Regions from separate parts of the Sphingobium sp. FG11 genome, predicted to be linked through region 2. Evidence: riboswitches for the same ligand, from Rfam matches in the RefSeq annotation. Region 2 holds a riboswitch; the other holds the start of a gene.
The links. A riboswitch is a leader RNA that binds a small molecule or an ion and turns the genes downstream of it on or off. The one in region 2 is predicted to bind cobalamin.
Positions count from the first base shown of each region.

Region 1: linked by a shared signal. The riboswitch ahead of cobW (cobalamin biosynthesis protein CobW) and the one ahead of ACODSN_RS01340 (TonB-dependent receptor) in region 2 are both predicted to bind cobalamin.

Region 1 is NZ_JBMDKW010000003.1:48,567-56,390, forward strand. It holds gene cobN (cobaltochelatase subunit CobN) at 1-1,643, opposite strand, end outside; gene cobW (cobalamin biosynthesis protein CobW) at 1,653-2,690, opposite strand; cobalamin riboswitch at 2,872-3,104, opposite strand; gene ACODSN_RS03265 (NAD-dependent succinate-semialdehyde dehydrogenase) at 3,184-4,638, opposite strand; gene ACODSN_RS03270 (acetyl/propionyl/methylcrotonyl-CoA carboxylase subunit alpha) at 4,718-6,556, opposite strand; gene ACODSN_RS03275 (carboxyl transferase domain-containing protein) at 6,561-7,824, opposite strand, start outside.
Region 2 is NZ_JBMDKW010000001.1:260,398-268,221, reverse strand. It holds gene ACODSN_RS01375 (response regulator transcription factor) at 1-547, opposite strand, end outside; gene ACODSN_RS01370 (phosphoribosyltransferase) at 735-1,250, opposite strand; gene ACODSN_RS01365 (bile acid:sodium symporter family protein) at 1,252-2,241, opposite strand; gene ACODSN_RS01360 (DMT family transporter) at 2,310-3,215, opposite strand; gene ACODSN_RS01355 (hypothetical protein) at 3,308-3,622, opposite strand; gene ACODSN_RS01350 (MarR family winged helix-turn-helix transcriptional regulator) at 3,684-4,199, opposite strand; tRNA gene ACODSN_RS01345 (tRNA-Gln) at 4,331-4,405, shown strand; gene ACODSN_RS01340 (TonB-dependent receptor) at 4,461-6,494, opposite strand; cobalamin riboswitch at 6,671-6,913, opposite strand; gene ACODSN_RS01335 (nuclear transport factor 2 family protein) at 6,992-7,591, opposite strand.

The DNA.
Region 1 (7,824 bases), on a different contig from region 2:
AGCGCCACCGACTTGCCCGGCAGCCATTCCAGCGTCCCGTGCGCGCCGATATGCACGAGCGCGTCGACGCCCTGATCGCGCAGCCACAGATAGAAGGCGACATAGGCATGGCGCGGGCAGCGGGACAGGTCGTGATACTCATCGTCGCGGCTGGCGCGCTCGCCGCGTTCGGGCTGGAGGGCGATGAGCATTTCGCCCGCGCGCAGGGCCGTGAAACGGAACGCGCCATCGACGACCGCGCTGTCCGCCTCCGGCTCGCCCCAGTTCGCGGCCAGATCGATGCGCAGCGCGTCGGGCAACTCCGCCAGCGCCGCGCGATACTCTGCCAGCGGCCAGTGCAGATGGTCCTGCCCCAGACGAGCGGCGAGGTCCGCCACGGCCCGTGCGTCATAGCCCGCCGCCGCCAGATCGGCGAGTATCGCCTCGACCGAAGCCAGCACATCCAGCCCGACAGCATGCGCCATCTGATAGGATTTGCCGGGATAGGTGGACAGGATCAGCGCCATCCGCCGGTCGGCGGCAGGCTTGCGAGCGAGCGCGATCCAGCCCGCGACCTTTGCCGCGATCGCCTCGATCCGGTTAGCGTCGGCGCGGTGGATAGTGCGGGCGAAACCGAGGTCGGGATCGCGCTCGCCCGCTTCCTTGAAGCTTGCGACACCGGCAAAGATGCGTCCGTCAATCTCCGGCAAAACGACATGCATGGCAAGGTCGGCCGGTGACAAGCCGCGCGATGTGTCCGCCCAGCCCGCCCGGCTCGCGGTGGCGAGCGCGAGCTGGAACACCGGCACGCCCGCGCCGTCGAGCGGGGTGTCGCCGCTCTCGCCGCGCGCGGAAAAGGCGGTGGCGTTGACGATCGCGGCTGGCGCGAGGCCACGCACCCATCGGTCGATCCGGTCGCGGGCTTCGGGACTTTTGAGCGACGGCGCGAAGATCGACAGCGCCGCGAAGCCGCGCCTTTCGAACGCGGCAGTCAGTGACGCGAAGGGATCGAGATCATACGCGGTCAGATAGGAGCGGTAGAAGATGATGAGCACCAGCGGCCGCTCGGGATCGCGCGGGAAGGCTTCGGGATCGACAACGCCCAGCGCGGGATGCCAGCCGCCGACCAGCGGCAGCGGCGCGCTATGCTGCGCCGACTCGTCGATCAACCCGGCCGCCTGTGCAAGCATGGCCAGCGCGGCCTGCGCCGATTCCGCCCCGCCCGCGTCACACAGCCGCGCCAGGTCGCGCAAAACGGGCACGGGCACGGTCGACGCGGCATCGAGCCGCCCGTCTTCAAAGCCGTCGGCGGGCAGCACCGCCAGCGCGACGCCGCGCGAACGTGCCAGCGCCTCGACCTGTTGCAGCCCATAGCTCCAATAGGGGGTGCCACCGATCAGCCGGATCAGGATCGCCTTCGCGCCCGCCAGCGTCCGCTCGACATAGGTGTCGACCGACAACGGGTGCATCAGCGTCGCCAGACTGGCGAGCCGGAGCGTCGGAAAGCCAGCATTGAAGCCGCGCGCCTGATGCCATGCCGCCGCGAACGCGCCAAGGTCGCTGTCCGAAAAGGACAGGACCACGAGATCCGCGGGCGACTGCCCGAGATCCTGCGGGACGGCATTTTCCTCCATCCCGTGCGTTTCGCGGAAGATGACGTGCATCGCGCGCTTTTATCCCAGCAGTGTCGCGCGGATCGCGTCGGCGTCGATATGGTCATGCTCGGCGATGACGACCATCGTCGTCCGCCGTGCTTCGTCCGGCCGCCATGGCCGGTCATATTGGTGCCGCACCCGCGCGCCGACCGCCTGCACCAGCAGCCGCATCGGCTTGCCCGCGACGGCGGCATATCCCTTCACCCGCAGGATATTCTGGTCGCGCGCGAGCGCCTCGATCCGGGTGGCGAGCAAAGCGGGATCGGCGATTTCGCCCCATTCGACCACGATGCTGTCGAAATCCTCATGCTCGTGATCGTCCTCGCCATCATGATGCGACGGGCGCGCGGCGATATCATCCTCGGCGGCAGCGGAAAGACCCAGGATCAGGTGCGGATCGACCACGCCTTCGGTCAGTTCGATCACCGGCACGGGCCGGGGCGATTCCGCCGCGATGACGGCGCGGGCGGCGGCGACGCCCTCCGCCCCGGCGAGATCGACCTTGGTCAGCAGCACCATGTCGGCGCAGGCAAGCTGGTCCTCGAACACTTCGGACAGCGGCGTTTCATGGTCGATGCCGGGATCGGCGGCGCGCTGCGCGTCGAGCGCGGCGACATCGGGCGCGAACCGGCCCGCCGCGACCGCTTCGGCATCGGCCAGCGCCAGCACGCCGTCCACGGTGATGCGGCTGCGGATCGCGGGCCAGTCGAACGCCTTGAGCAACGGCTTGGGCAAGGCCAGTCCGGATGTTTCGATGAGGATATGGTCGGGGCGCGGATCGAGCGCGAGCAGCGTTTCGACGGTGGGGATGAAATCATCGGCCACGGTGCAGCAGATGCAGCCATTGGCCAGTTCAACGATATTTTCCGCCGGGCAATCGGGAATGGCGCACGACGCCAATATGTCGCCATCGACGCCGAGCGAACCGAACTCGTTGACGACCACCGCCAGCCGCCGCCCGCCCGCATTGCGGATCAGGTGGCTGATGAGCGTGGTCTTGCCGGCGCCCAGAAAGCCGGTGACGATGGTGACCGGCACCTTGGACAGGTCGGACATGGATAACTCTCCGCGCGCCGGAGCGAGACAGAGCGGGGCTTGCCGGACAGGTCCGGTCGGCGCGCAACGACGGGCGGGCGCGACACATCGCCCATAGCCACGCGACCGTGCAGCCCCAGCCGCACAGTTCGTCGCTCAGACGGAGAGTTACCGTGCCATGACCATCCCCTGGACCAAGGCAAGAGCGACCGGAGCGCCGGCAGGTCTCCTGGCTCGCGGGTCACAGCTTGATGCACGCCTTCCCGAACGTGGCGCCGATGCGCCGTCCAGTGACCGCTCCCTTGATGGGGAGCCTGTGCATCGCGCTATCCGCTTACAGTTGCAGGGACAGCCGCGGATTTGGGCGCTTTGGGGCGCCCGCACCGCATTCCCGATTAAGCCCCGAAAGGGGGCACCGGCGCGATCATGCGAGGTCCGGCTTTACCCGGTCCTTGCGCGCTCGCCCTAGATCAAAACCGGCCCCAAGCCAATGCTGTTTTGCCAACCCGCCGGGTCAGCCCGGAGCGCCGATGCCCATGCAGAGATATTTCAGCTCCATATAATCGTCGAGGCCGTGGCGGGAGCCTTCGCGACCAAGGCCCGATTGTTTCACCCCGCCAAAGGGGGCGACCTCGGTGGAGATGAGGCCGGTATTGATGCCGACCATGCCCGCTTCCAGCGCTTCGGCGACACGCCAGACGCGGCCAAGGTCGCTTGCGTAGAAATAGCTGGCGAGGCCGAACTCGCTGTCATTGGCGAGGCGGATCGCCTGCGCCTCGTCAGAAAAGCGGATGACCCCGGCGAGCGGTCCGAACGTCTCTTCGCGCGCCAGCTTCATGTCCGGCGCGACATCGGCGATGACGGTCGGTTCATAATAGAAGCCGCCAAGGCTGCTGCGCCGCCCGCCCGTCAGCAGCGCGCCACCGCCTTTGATCGCGTCGGCGACATGCTCCTCCACCTTTTCGACAGCCTTGCCGTCGATCAGCGGGCCGACCGCTGTGCCTTCATCCAGGCCATAGCCGACCTTGAGCGCCTTCACCTTCCCGACCAGTTTCGCGACGAAGGCGTCATAGACACCGTCCTGCACGTAAAATCGATTGGTGCAGATGCAGGTCTGGCCGTTGTTGCGGAATTTCGACGCCATCGCTCCTTCGACCGCCGCGTCGATATCGGCATCGTCGAATACGAGGAAGGGCGCGTTACCGCCCAGTTCCATGCTGGCTTTCTTCACCGTGTCGGCGCAGGCGCGCAGCAGCGCCCGGCCGGTCTCGGTCGATCCGGTGAAGCTGATCTTGCGCACGAGCGGGTTCGTGGTCAATTCGCCGCCGATTGCGCGCGCGGAGCCGGTGACGATGTTGATGACGCCCGCCGGAATGCCCGCCTGCTGCGCCAGCACGCCCAGCGCCAGCGCGGAAAAGGGGGTCGCGGACGCAGGCTTGATGACGATCGTGCATCCCGCCGCGAGCGCCGGGGCCAGTTTGCGCGTGACCATCGCGGTCGGAAAATTCCAGGGCGTGATCGCGCCGACGACGCCGACGCCCTGTTTCAGCACGACGATGCGCTTGTCGGCGGCGTGGGAGGGCACGACCTCGCCATAGGCGCGCTTGCCTTCTTCGGCGAACCATTCGACAAAGCCCGCGGCATAGGCGATCTCGCCCTTCGCCTCGGCTAAGGGCTTGCCCTGCTCGCGGGTCAGCAATTCGCCCAGCGCATCCTGATTCGCCATCATCAGATCGAACAGCCGCCGCAGCAGCGTCGCGCGGTCGGCGGCGGTGCGGGCGCGCCAGCCGGGCAGCGCCGCCTGCGCCGCCGCGATGGCCCGCGCCGTTTCCGCCTGCCCCATGGCGGGCACGCAGCCCAGCCTGACGCCCTTGCCCGGATCGGTGACATCGACGGTTTCGCCACTGTCGGCGTCGCACCATTGACCGTCGATATAGCATTGTTCGCGCAGGAAATCGGCGTGGGTCATGATCGGCGATCCTCGAAGCAGGCGGGCGAAGATGCGCCGCCCCGCTCCCTCATTACGAGCCTGCCGCGCGGATGTTCCCTTATTCGGCCTTGTCGATCTTGGCCAGCAGCGCGCCTTCGCTCACCTGCCCGCCCTCGCTGGCGTTGAGCGTCGCGATGATCCCGTCAAAGGGCGCGACGAGGCTATGCTCCATCTTCATCGCTTCCAGCGTGAGGAGCTTCTGCCCCTTCGTCACGGTGTCACCGGCGGTGACCATGACGGCGATGATCCGGCCCGGCATGGGCGACAGGATCGCGCCATCGGACGCGTCCGCCCCGCCGGCACCGCCCGCCCGGAAGGGCGAGAGCCGCCAGACCTGCCCGCCCTGCGCCACCAGCATATCGTCGCGCGGCGCGGCATCCTCCTCGCGCGGATCATAGGCGATCGTGATCGCCTCGCCATCGATCAGGAAGTGGCCTTGTCCCCGTCGCGGCGCGTTCAGGCGGAAGCCCGCCACCGTGCCGCCCAGCGACAGGGCGGCGGCGGCATCGGCCAGCGCGGCGGCGTCGGGCCGGGTTGGCGGCATCAGCGCATCGCCTTCCCGCGCGATCAGGCCGGTGTCGAGCCGTGCGGCGGCGAAATCGGGATGGCGCAGCGCCTTCACCAGAAATCCCGCATTGGTCTTGAGCGGCCAGACGGCGCTGTCGTCCAGCGCCCGCGCCAGATCCTCGCGGGCGGCGTCGCGGGTCGGACCATGGGCGATGAGCTTGGCGATCATCGGATCGTAGAAGGGCGAAATCTCCGCGCCCTGCCCGACGCCGGTGTCGATGCGCACGCCATCGCCCAGATCGAAGCGGTCGAGCCGGCCGATCGAGGGCAGGAAGCCCTTGGCCGGGTCCTCGGCATAAAGACGCGCCTCCATCGCCCAGCCGGTGATCGACAACTGATCCTGCGCCAGCGGCAGCGACTCCCCGCTCGCCACGCGCAACTGCCATTCGACCAGATCCTGCCCGGTGATCGCTTCCGTCACCGGATGTTCGACCTGGAGCCGCGTGTTCATCTCCATGAACCAGATGCGGTCGGCGCGCAGCCCTTCCGACCCGTCGGCGATGAACTCGATCGTCCCGGCGCCGACATAATCGACCGCCTTCGCCGCGTTGACCGCCGCCCGGCACACCGCTTCGCGCGTGGCGGCGTCCATGCCCGGCGCGGGCGCTTCCTCGATCACCTTCTGATGGCGGCGCTGGAGCGAACAATCGCGTTCGAACAGATGGACGACCTCGCCATGGGCGTCGCCGAAGATCTGCACTTCGATATGGCGGGGGTTCGTCACCCATTTTTCCAGCAGTACGGAATCATTGCCGAAGCTGGACGCCGCCTCGCGCTGACAGGACAGCAGCGCGTCGGCGAAGTCGCCCGCGCTGTCCACCTTGCGCATGCCCTTGCCACCGCCACCGGCTACGGCCTTGATAAGGACGGGATAGCCGATCGCGTCCGCCTCCGCCCGCAGACGATCGGGCGACTGATCCTCGCCCAGATAGCCGGGCGTAGTGGGAACCCCGGCGGCCTGCATCAGCGTCTTGGCCGCGTCCTTGAGACCCATCGCGGTGATGCTGGACGGATGGGGACCGACCCAGATCAGCCCGGCGTCGATCACCGCCTGCGCGAAGGCGGCATTTTCCGACAGGAAGCCATAGCCCGGATGGATCGCCTCCGCCCCGGCCGCCAGCGCGGCGGCGATGATGGTGTCGCCCAGCAGGTAGGACTGGCCGACCGGCGACGGCCCGATATGCACCGCCTGGTCGGCCAAGCGGACATGCAGCGCATCGGCATCGGCGTCGGAATAGACCGCCACCGTGCGAATGCCCAGGCGGCGGGCCGTGCGGATGATCCGGCAGGCGATTTCGCCGCGATTGGCGATGAGGAGGGACTGGATCATCGATTTACATCCGGAACAGGCCGAACTGCGCGCGATCGGCGATCGGCGCGTTCAGCGTAGCGGCGAGGGCGAGGGTGAGGACGTCGCGCGTCTGCGCCGGGTCGATGACGCCATCGTCCCACAGCCGCGCGGTGGCGTAATAGGGATTGCCCTCTTCCTCATATTTGGCGCGCACCGGGGCCTTGAACGCTTCCGCTTCCTCCGGCGTCCACCGCGCCGCGTCGCGATGCACGGTGGCGAGCACCGACGCCGCCTGCTCGCCGCCCATCACCGAAATGCGGGCATTGGGCCAGCTGAACAGGAAGCGCGGGCCATAGGCGCGGCCGCACATGCCATAATTGCCCGCGCCGAAGCTGCCGCCGATCAGCAGCGTGATCTTGGGCACCTGCGCCGTCGCGACCGCCGTCACCAGCTTTGCGCCATTTTTGGCGATGCCTTCCGCCTCATATTTGCCGCCGACCATGAAGCCGGAAATATTCTGGAGGAACAGCAGCGGGATGCGGCGCTGGCAGGCCAGCTCGATGAAATGCGCGCCCTTGAGCGCGCTTTCGCTGAACAGCACGCCATTATTGGCGATGATCGCGACCGGCATGCCACCGATATGGGCAAAGCCGCAGACCAGCGTCGTGCCATAGAGCGCCTTGAATTCATGGAATTGCGACCCGTCGACCAGCCGCGCGATCACTTCCCGCACATCATAGGGCGCGCGCACATCCTGCGGGATGACGCCATATAGCTCCGCCGGATCGAACCGGGGCGGCTGCGGATCGCGCAGGTTGACGTCGGCCGCGCGGTCGGGCGCGAAAGTCGAAACGATGTCGCGGACAATGGTGAGCGCATGATCGTCGCTCTCCGCGACATGATCGACCACGCCCGACCGGCGGCCATGCAGGTCGCCGCCGCCCAATTCCTCGGCCGTGATGACCTCACCCGTCGCCGCCTGCACCAGCGGCGGACCGGCGAGGAAGATCGTGCCCTGGTTGCGCACGATCACGGTTTCATCCGACATGGCGGGGACATAGGCGCCGCCCGCGGTGCAGCTGCCCATCACGCAGGCGATCTGGGGGATGCCGCGCGCCGACATTTGCGCCTGATTGTAGAAGATGCGGCCGAAATGCTCTCGGTCGGGGAACACCTCCGCCTGATTGGGCAGGTTCGCGCCGCCGGAATCGACCAGATACAGGCAGGGTAGATGGTTTTCGAGCGCGATCTCCTGCGCGCGCAGATGCTTCTTCACGGTCAGCGGATAATAGGTGCCGCCCTTCACC
Region 2 (7,824 bases):
ACACCCCTTCGAGCAGCATCGTTCGCGTGACCACCTGACCGGCATGACGCAGCAGATATTCCAACAGCCGGAATTCGCGCGGTTGCAGGTCGATCGGCCGCCCGTCTGACCGGACTTCCCGCTTCAGCAAATCCATCCGCAACGGCCCGCAAGTGAGAATAGTCTCGGCATTCGCGCCACCAGAGCGCCGCCGCATCAGCAACTCTATCCGGGCGAGCAGTTCGGCAAAAGCGAAAGGCTTGACCAGATAATCGTCCGATCCGGCCGTCAGCCCCGTCACCCGATCGTCGACGGAATCAAGCGCGGACAGCAAAAGCACCGGCGTATCGATAGCGGCGGCGCGCAATGCGCTGAGAACGCCCAGTCCGTCCAGCCCAGGCAGCATACGGTCGAGAATGATGACGTCATATCCACCGCCGGTCGCCCTGAACAGGCCATCCCGGCCATCCCCGCAATGATCGACGACATGGCCATGTCCATGTAGGCCCTTGCAGACATATTCCGCCGTGGTCCCGTCATCTTCAATCAGCAAAATCTTGCCACTCATCCGTTCATCCCGTCGGTTCGGCATCGGGTGCGTCACCGCGATCCCATATCGATGCCGATGGCGGAACGACCGGGAGGACGCGTGAAGCGAGCTTCACAAGGGTCCTCGCATAATGGGCGCCCTGCGGCACTTACCGCCATATGACAAAATATTCATCCGGTGCCGGCGGCAGCGCTTGGCTACGCCCTCAAGCGATACGGCCCGGCACCTCGCGGCTGTCGGCGACGATCGCTGCCCGGCTCCCGCCGGTCTCCCATGGAAAGACGAACCAGTCCTTCGTCACGGCCCGATCGATCGACGCCGCCCGATAATCAACCGGCGTTGCCGACCGGATATTATCGATCAGCACGGCAAAACGAATATTGTCCGCCGGTGCCCCCGCCAGTGCCTGACGCAGCCCCTTCATGGTGCGTCCGCTGTCATTAATGTCATCGACGAACAGCAGGCGTTCGCCGGACATCGCACGTTCGGCAAGGCTCTCAAGCAGCTTTTCCCCAAAGGCGGCCGCCCCCGCCGACAGATCGACCGACAATAAAGGCACGCCGATCCTGTGGCTGAGCCAAGTCGCCGGAACCAGCCCGCCCCTGCCCACACCAACCAGGAAATCAGGCAGCGAACCATCGCCGATGATGCTCCGGGCCAGCGTTTCGACAAGGATCAAAAACCGCTCGATCGGAATATCGGTCAATATGGGTTGAGCCATGTCAGGCGACCGCAGCAGGATGCGGGGCGCCTTGCCCCTGTGCGGCATAATGTCGCGCGAGCAAGGCGCAGGCGATAAGCTGGATCTGGTGAAACAGCATCAGCGGCAGGATGATCGGCCCGACGATGGCCGCGGGAAACAGCACGCCAGCTATCGGGACGCCCGACGCCAGACTTTTCTTGGACCCGCAAAATTGCAGGACGATGGCGTCCTCGCGCGAAAAGCCCATTATGCGGCCCAGCATCCAGCTGAACAACAGAATGATCAGCAATATCGCACAGCACAGCGCGGCCAGCAGCAGCAGTTCGCCGCGCGAAACCCTGTGCCATAAACCTTCCACCACGGCCGCGCTAAACGCAGCATAGACGACCATCAGGATCGTAGTGCGATCGACGCGCCCGAGCACCGAGCGATGCCGCTCGACAACATCGCCGATCCACGGGCGCAGCAGATGACCGATGATGAAGGGCAGCAGCAATTGCAGGACAATGCCCTCGATCGAATGAAGCGAAACCATGCCGCCTGTGCCCCCGCTCTGCATGAGCAGCGCAACCAGCAGTGGCGTCAGGAATATGCCCAACACATTGGAGAAGGACGCACCGACCACCGCCGCCGCGACATTGCCGCGCGCGATCGCGGTAAAGGCGATCGACGATTGGACCGTCGAGGGTAGCAGCGTTAGGAACAGCAAACCGGCGCGCATACTGCCCGGAATAGCCGTCACTTGCTGCGTCGCAAGGCCGATCAACGGGAAAGCGACAAAGGTCGTCGCCAGCGTCGCAAGGTGCAGACGCCAGGCTTTTGCACCGCGCAGGATCGCCTCGCGTGGAAGCTTGGCGCCATGGAGGAAGAAAAGCAGGACGATGCCTATATCGGTCGCCACATCAGCGACATGCGCGCCCACGCCGCGCGCAGGCAAAAGGGACGCCAAAATGACGGTGGCTATCAGCAACAACAGAAACGGATCGAGGATCAGGCGGAGTCGGTTCATCGAACAGCTTGGCAAGGGAAATGGTCGGAGCATTCGTACGGCATCTTTGGGAAAGCGCCAATCGCTGTTCAGATGGAGCCAGGGTCAGATTTCCGCTTGAACCGCCATTCGCTCACCAGCACGGCCGCCACGATCAGAACGCCGCCCAGCAAGGCGCTCGGCGGCAATCGATCCCCGGCAATCCGTCCGATGATGCCCGCCCATACCGGCTCGCCCGCGTAAATCAGAGTAGCGCGGGTCGGCGACACGGTGCGTTGCGCCCAATTCATGACGAGCTGAATGATCGCGGTCATCAGGCCAAGCCCGCAGGCGGACAGGATCACCCGCCATGAAAAGGGCGGAATGGCCTCCCCCATCGGAACCATGAACGCGAACGCCAGAAGCGCGGTCACGGCGAGTTGCACGATCGTGACCCGCAGCACGTCCACCCGCCCGGCCCACAGGCTGATGAAGATGATTTCCAACGCGATCGCCAACGTGCTGATCAGCGTCAGCATTTCGCCGCGTCCCATGGACAGTCCGTCACGCGGGGCCGCGACCAGTAACAGGCCACCCACCGCAAGCACCACACCCACCCAGCTCGCCAGCCTCGGCCGCCGCCGCAGGATGATCCACTGCAAGATCGGGACGAGCGGCACATAGGCGGCGGTGATGAAGGCCGATGTGCTGCTGGCAATGGTCGCAAGACCCCAGCTCTGGAGCGAATAGCCGCCAAAGATGCCTACCCCGATCGCAAAACCCGCCAACAACTCCTGCCGGGTCAGGCCAGCCAGCACGCGCCAGGCGAGCGGCAAGGTGAACAAGGCGGCTGTAGCGAACCTAAGCCCGACAAAGAACAGCGGACCGCTTTCGCGCATGGCCAGATGCACGATCAGGAAGGTCCCGCCCCACAGCAAGGTTACGGCCATCAGCGCCAGTTCGGCGCGGCCGATCAGAGTGCGGGAAAGGAACCGGGACGGGGCTTCGAACGACATAGAGGCTGATTGACTATGCGCAAATCACGCACCGTCAAGCCGAACATGCCTGTGTCATTGCCGCGCAGGCCTTTAACGGCGGTCGACCCGGCTTATTCGTTCCTGAGGTCGCTTCCTGCCTTTTCCAGCTTTTCCCCAAGATCGCGCTTCGCCTCACCGGCGTCACGGCTCGCATCACGTGCCGCCTTGTCGGTAGCCGTGCCGATCCGGTCCATACCTTCATCGATCGCGCGACCGCTATGATCGAGACCCGCGTCGATCTTGTCGCCTGCCCGGTCGATCGCATTGTCCACATCACTGCCCACGGCATGTCCGGCGTTTTCCAGATTGTTCGACGCTTTTTCGGAGCAGGCCGACAGGCCCGTCGCGCTGAAAACACAAAGGGCGGCCAAAATGGATGTGCGCATGCGATGTCCTCAATCTCTTGACATGGATTGGGTTAACCGCCGGGCAAGCGATTAAGTTGCGTTACCCGCGCAACCCGATCACCATCGACCTGTCTTGATCGGGGATCAGTCCTTCGAGCACGCGCCAGAAGCCGGTCACCGACCCCTGCCCCGCCTGCGCATAAGCCGCCGCCATTTTCTCGCGCAGCGCACGAAACAGGTCCGCCTCCATCGCCACACCGGCGGCGCTGAGGCGCAGAAGCTTTTGCCGACGATCCTGCGGGCCTGGCCGCGTTTCGATATAGCCGCGTTCGATCAGGTCGTTGAGTACACGGCCCAGCGACTGCTTGGTAATCGCCAGCAGGCGCAGCAAGTCCTTGACCGTCAGATCGGGCTGGCGCGAAATGAAATACAGCGCGCGATGATGCGCCCGGCCCAGCCCCTGCGCGGAAAGGTCCTCGTCGATCGATCGGGTCAGCGCCGAATAGCCGAAATAGAGCATCTCGATGCCCCGTCGAATCTCATCCTCGCGCAGGAACAGCGGCGAGGCAGGCGCGATCTGTGCGGGCGTGGCGGTGGTCGAAGAAGAGGCGGTCATGGCCTATAGGGGTCCGGGCGACGAGGATCAAAAGAGAAGGCATATTGACGCGCCAAAACCATCATGACTAGGCTTTCCTTTCGCGCGCCACGCGTTATATGGCGTCGGCGCCGGTCAAACCGGCCATCTGCTGGGGCGTCGCCAAGCGGTAAGGCAGCGGCTTTTGATGCCGCCATGCGCAGGTTCGAATCCTGCCGCCCCAGCCAAATTTTCGGAAAATCGACACGGGCCGTCGCATCGCTGGACGACCCGTGTCCACCATTAAGGCGTATATTTGATCCCCAATCGGAATGTCCGTGGTTCGACCACACGGCTCAGGCGCGCCTCCTGCGGGCCGGACGCATCGAAAGCGGGGACGTAGGATTCGTAATAATAGGCAATGTCCTTGTCCCGGCTGTTGAAGATGTTGAGCAGTTCGCCGTAAAGTTCGACGCGCTTGCCCTTCCACGCCGCCCGCGCGTTGACGATCGTGCTGCCCTTGTCCCGCACATTATTATCTTCGATCAGCGGATAAGGGCCAAGGTGGCGGAGCCGGATGCTGGCCTCCCAGGGATGAAGCAGGATCGCCGCGCCCGCCGATGCCGCATTTTCGAAAGCATTGGGTATCCGGTCGCCATTGTCATAGCGCGAATGGCTGGCGGTATAATTGCCGTCGATCGCGAGCCAGGGCAACGGCCGCCAGAATGCGACGATCTCATAGCCATGCCGCCTGCTGGCCCCGCTTGGCTCGACAGCATTGGAATCGCCGACAAAGCGCAACTCGCTGCCGACGTCGAGCCACCAGTAGGTCGCGGTCAGGCTGGCGGTGCCGGCCTGCACCCGCGCGCCCACTTCCTTGCCCGTGCCGCGCACCAGCACCGGGACCGGCGAGACCGGATTAACCGCGCCGCGCACATCGTTGGAGTGGAAGCCACGTCCCCAATTTGCGTAGAATTCCAGATGCGCCGACACCTGATAGGCGAGCGACGCTTTGGGCGAGATCAGACTGTCCGATCCCTTGCCCGTCCCCAGCGCGGCCGCTACCCCATCGCGTGCCTGTACCGAATAATGGTAATGATCGCCGCGCAGCCCGCCCGTTAGCCGCAGCCCCGGCAAAGGCCGCCATGTCACATCGCCATAAAGAGCCGCTGACAGTTCCTCGACATGATAGCGACCGAGCGAGGCGAGAAATTGCCGGTCGGCGGTGCGATAGACGCCGACATTGCCGATTTGATCGTAGCGGCCCTCTGTCCCCACACTGACGCTAAGGTCCGGGCGCGGCTCCCAGCGCTTCTCGCCCGTAAAGCCCATGATCCACCTTCGGTCGAACTGCCGGATTTGCGCGCTTGTGCCGTCCGGGTCGGTGTAGGTGGGATTGGAATACATCGACCAGTCATAATATTGCACATAGCCATTGGCGCGCCATGTCGGCTGGGTGATGGCGATGTTGCCGACAAAGCGCGTGGTCTGGCCGCGCGCGGACGGGTCGGGCGAACAGAATATATCGGGACAGATGCTGGATCCTACGATGCGTTCGGGGATTTGCTCGGTCGGCCGCCATGTGGCCCGATAGGCGTGGAGCGTCGCCTCCAGCGTGCCGGCCCCGGCAGGCATCCGATATTTCGCGAAGCCCGCATAATGCCTCAGATGCTCCGGCTCCTGCCAGGGTCCGTCATAGCTCTTGGCCTGAGCGACCAGCGTCAGATCGCCCGAACCAAGATCGTGCAACGTGCCGCCAGCGGCGATCCGGCGCGAACCATAAGATCCACCCTCGACCGCGATCCACGGCCGGTCATAGCCATCGATCGTCTTCATATAAGCAGCGCCCGCCAGCGCGAAGTCGCCCCCGTCCGCGCGATACGGACCTTTGCGAAAATCCTCGCGTGCCACGATTTCAGGGATCAGGCCGTTTAGGTCGAGATAGCCCTGTCCATGGCCGTGGGTCCGCAGGTTCATCTGAACCCCGTCAATATAGGTGGTGAAATCGGACCCGTGGTCGAGGTTGAAGCCGCGCAGGAAATATTGGTTGGCCTTGCCGCTGCCCGAATGCTGGGCAGCAATCATGCCCGGCACGGCCTCCAGCAATTCCGCCACGCGCAACAGCGGACGAACGAGCAGATCGGCACCGCCTATACTGCCCTCGCTCGCCGCCTGTGCGACGCCGATCTTGGCCTCGCCGCGCCCAAAGACGACGATATCGGCCTGCGGTGCGTCCGCATCGGCGGGCGGGGCACTACCCTGCCCTGCCAAAGCAGGCGTCGCACTCATGATGGCGAGGCCGGACGCCACACCAAGACCCAGTTTCTTATGATGCATTCTGATTTCCCCCGGCGTCTGGCGACTACCGATGGAGGACCTGCCGCACGCGACGGGCGGCGCGTGCCAGCGACCGGACGCACTGGCGACCGCGACACGAACCGATGCGGTCTCCACCGCTCGTTCGTCGCTCAGACGGAAAGACACCGTGCCACGGCCATCCCCTGGGCCAGGGCAAGAGCGACCAGACGCCGGCAGGTCTCCTGGCTCGCGGGTCATCGCTCGATGCACGGCCTTCCCAGGTCTCGCAGGATTTAGCGTCCGGCCCAGTGGCTGGCGGCGAAACCATCGGGTCCGCCGCGCATATGCATCGCGCTCACCGCTTACAGTTGCAGGGACAGCCACGGAATTGGGGGTTTCCCCCCGCACCGCGTTCCCTTTTAAGTCCCTGTCGGGACACCGGCGCGATCAACATTCAGGATCGCGAAACGACCCCGAACGATCCGCCCGTTACAGTGCATGCGCATGGATCGCAAGCGTCCCAAGATCAGCGACGCCTAGCGTCCATGAATGCGGGACTGGAACAGCGGCAACCATTCGAAGCTCTTGTCGTCCGCGCCCGCTCCGTTGAAGCCGATGCTTCGCAATTTTGCCATGGCCTCCGCCGACGCCTCACTATCGAATGCAAGGTCCCAGATCAGGCGGCGAGACTGGATTTTCCAGCCGTCAGCCTCGCGAACATAGCGATCGATATAGCGGCCACCGACAATCAGTTCGGTCGCAGGAGCCGGAACGCGGCGGTGGTAAGCGAGGAAATACAATTCCCCGTCAGCCACATCCCCATCAACCTCGTACAGAGTGTTGAGGATATAATGCGCCGTAGCCTCAAATTCTTCCAGATTGCCCGGCGCTGCCTCGGCGAACTGCGCAGCCGTTCCCTTGAAGAAAATACCGTGATCGTCCGTTCCGTCTTCGGTGTAGAGCCTGCGCATCAACGCAAAGTCGCGCCGGTCCACCGCACGCGCATAGAGCATACCCAGCTCTTTCAGCGCCATTTTGTCGGCCTTATTCTGCCAGAACGGATCGTTCATTTCAGCCAGCCTCTCCACACTTCTTTTTGAAAGCACGAGATTAGTGGCGTAACTGAAGGGCGGCAAGCCTAGGTCGTATCAGCCCGGCCGCGCATTGGCGCGATCGCGTCGGACCGCGTGTCAGATGAATGGTGCCCCCGGTCGGACTCGAACCGACACATCCAAAGATACCGCATTTTGAGTCGCCTATATCCTGGACATGTCATTGATTAATAATAATATTTTCTAGAGAGCGTCTATTTTGTGTAAGGTTTTGTGTAAGTGTGTAAGACTTGTGTAAGGCATTTCGTGCAAAATCT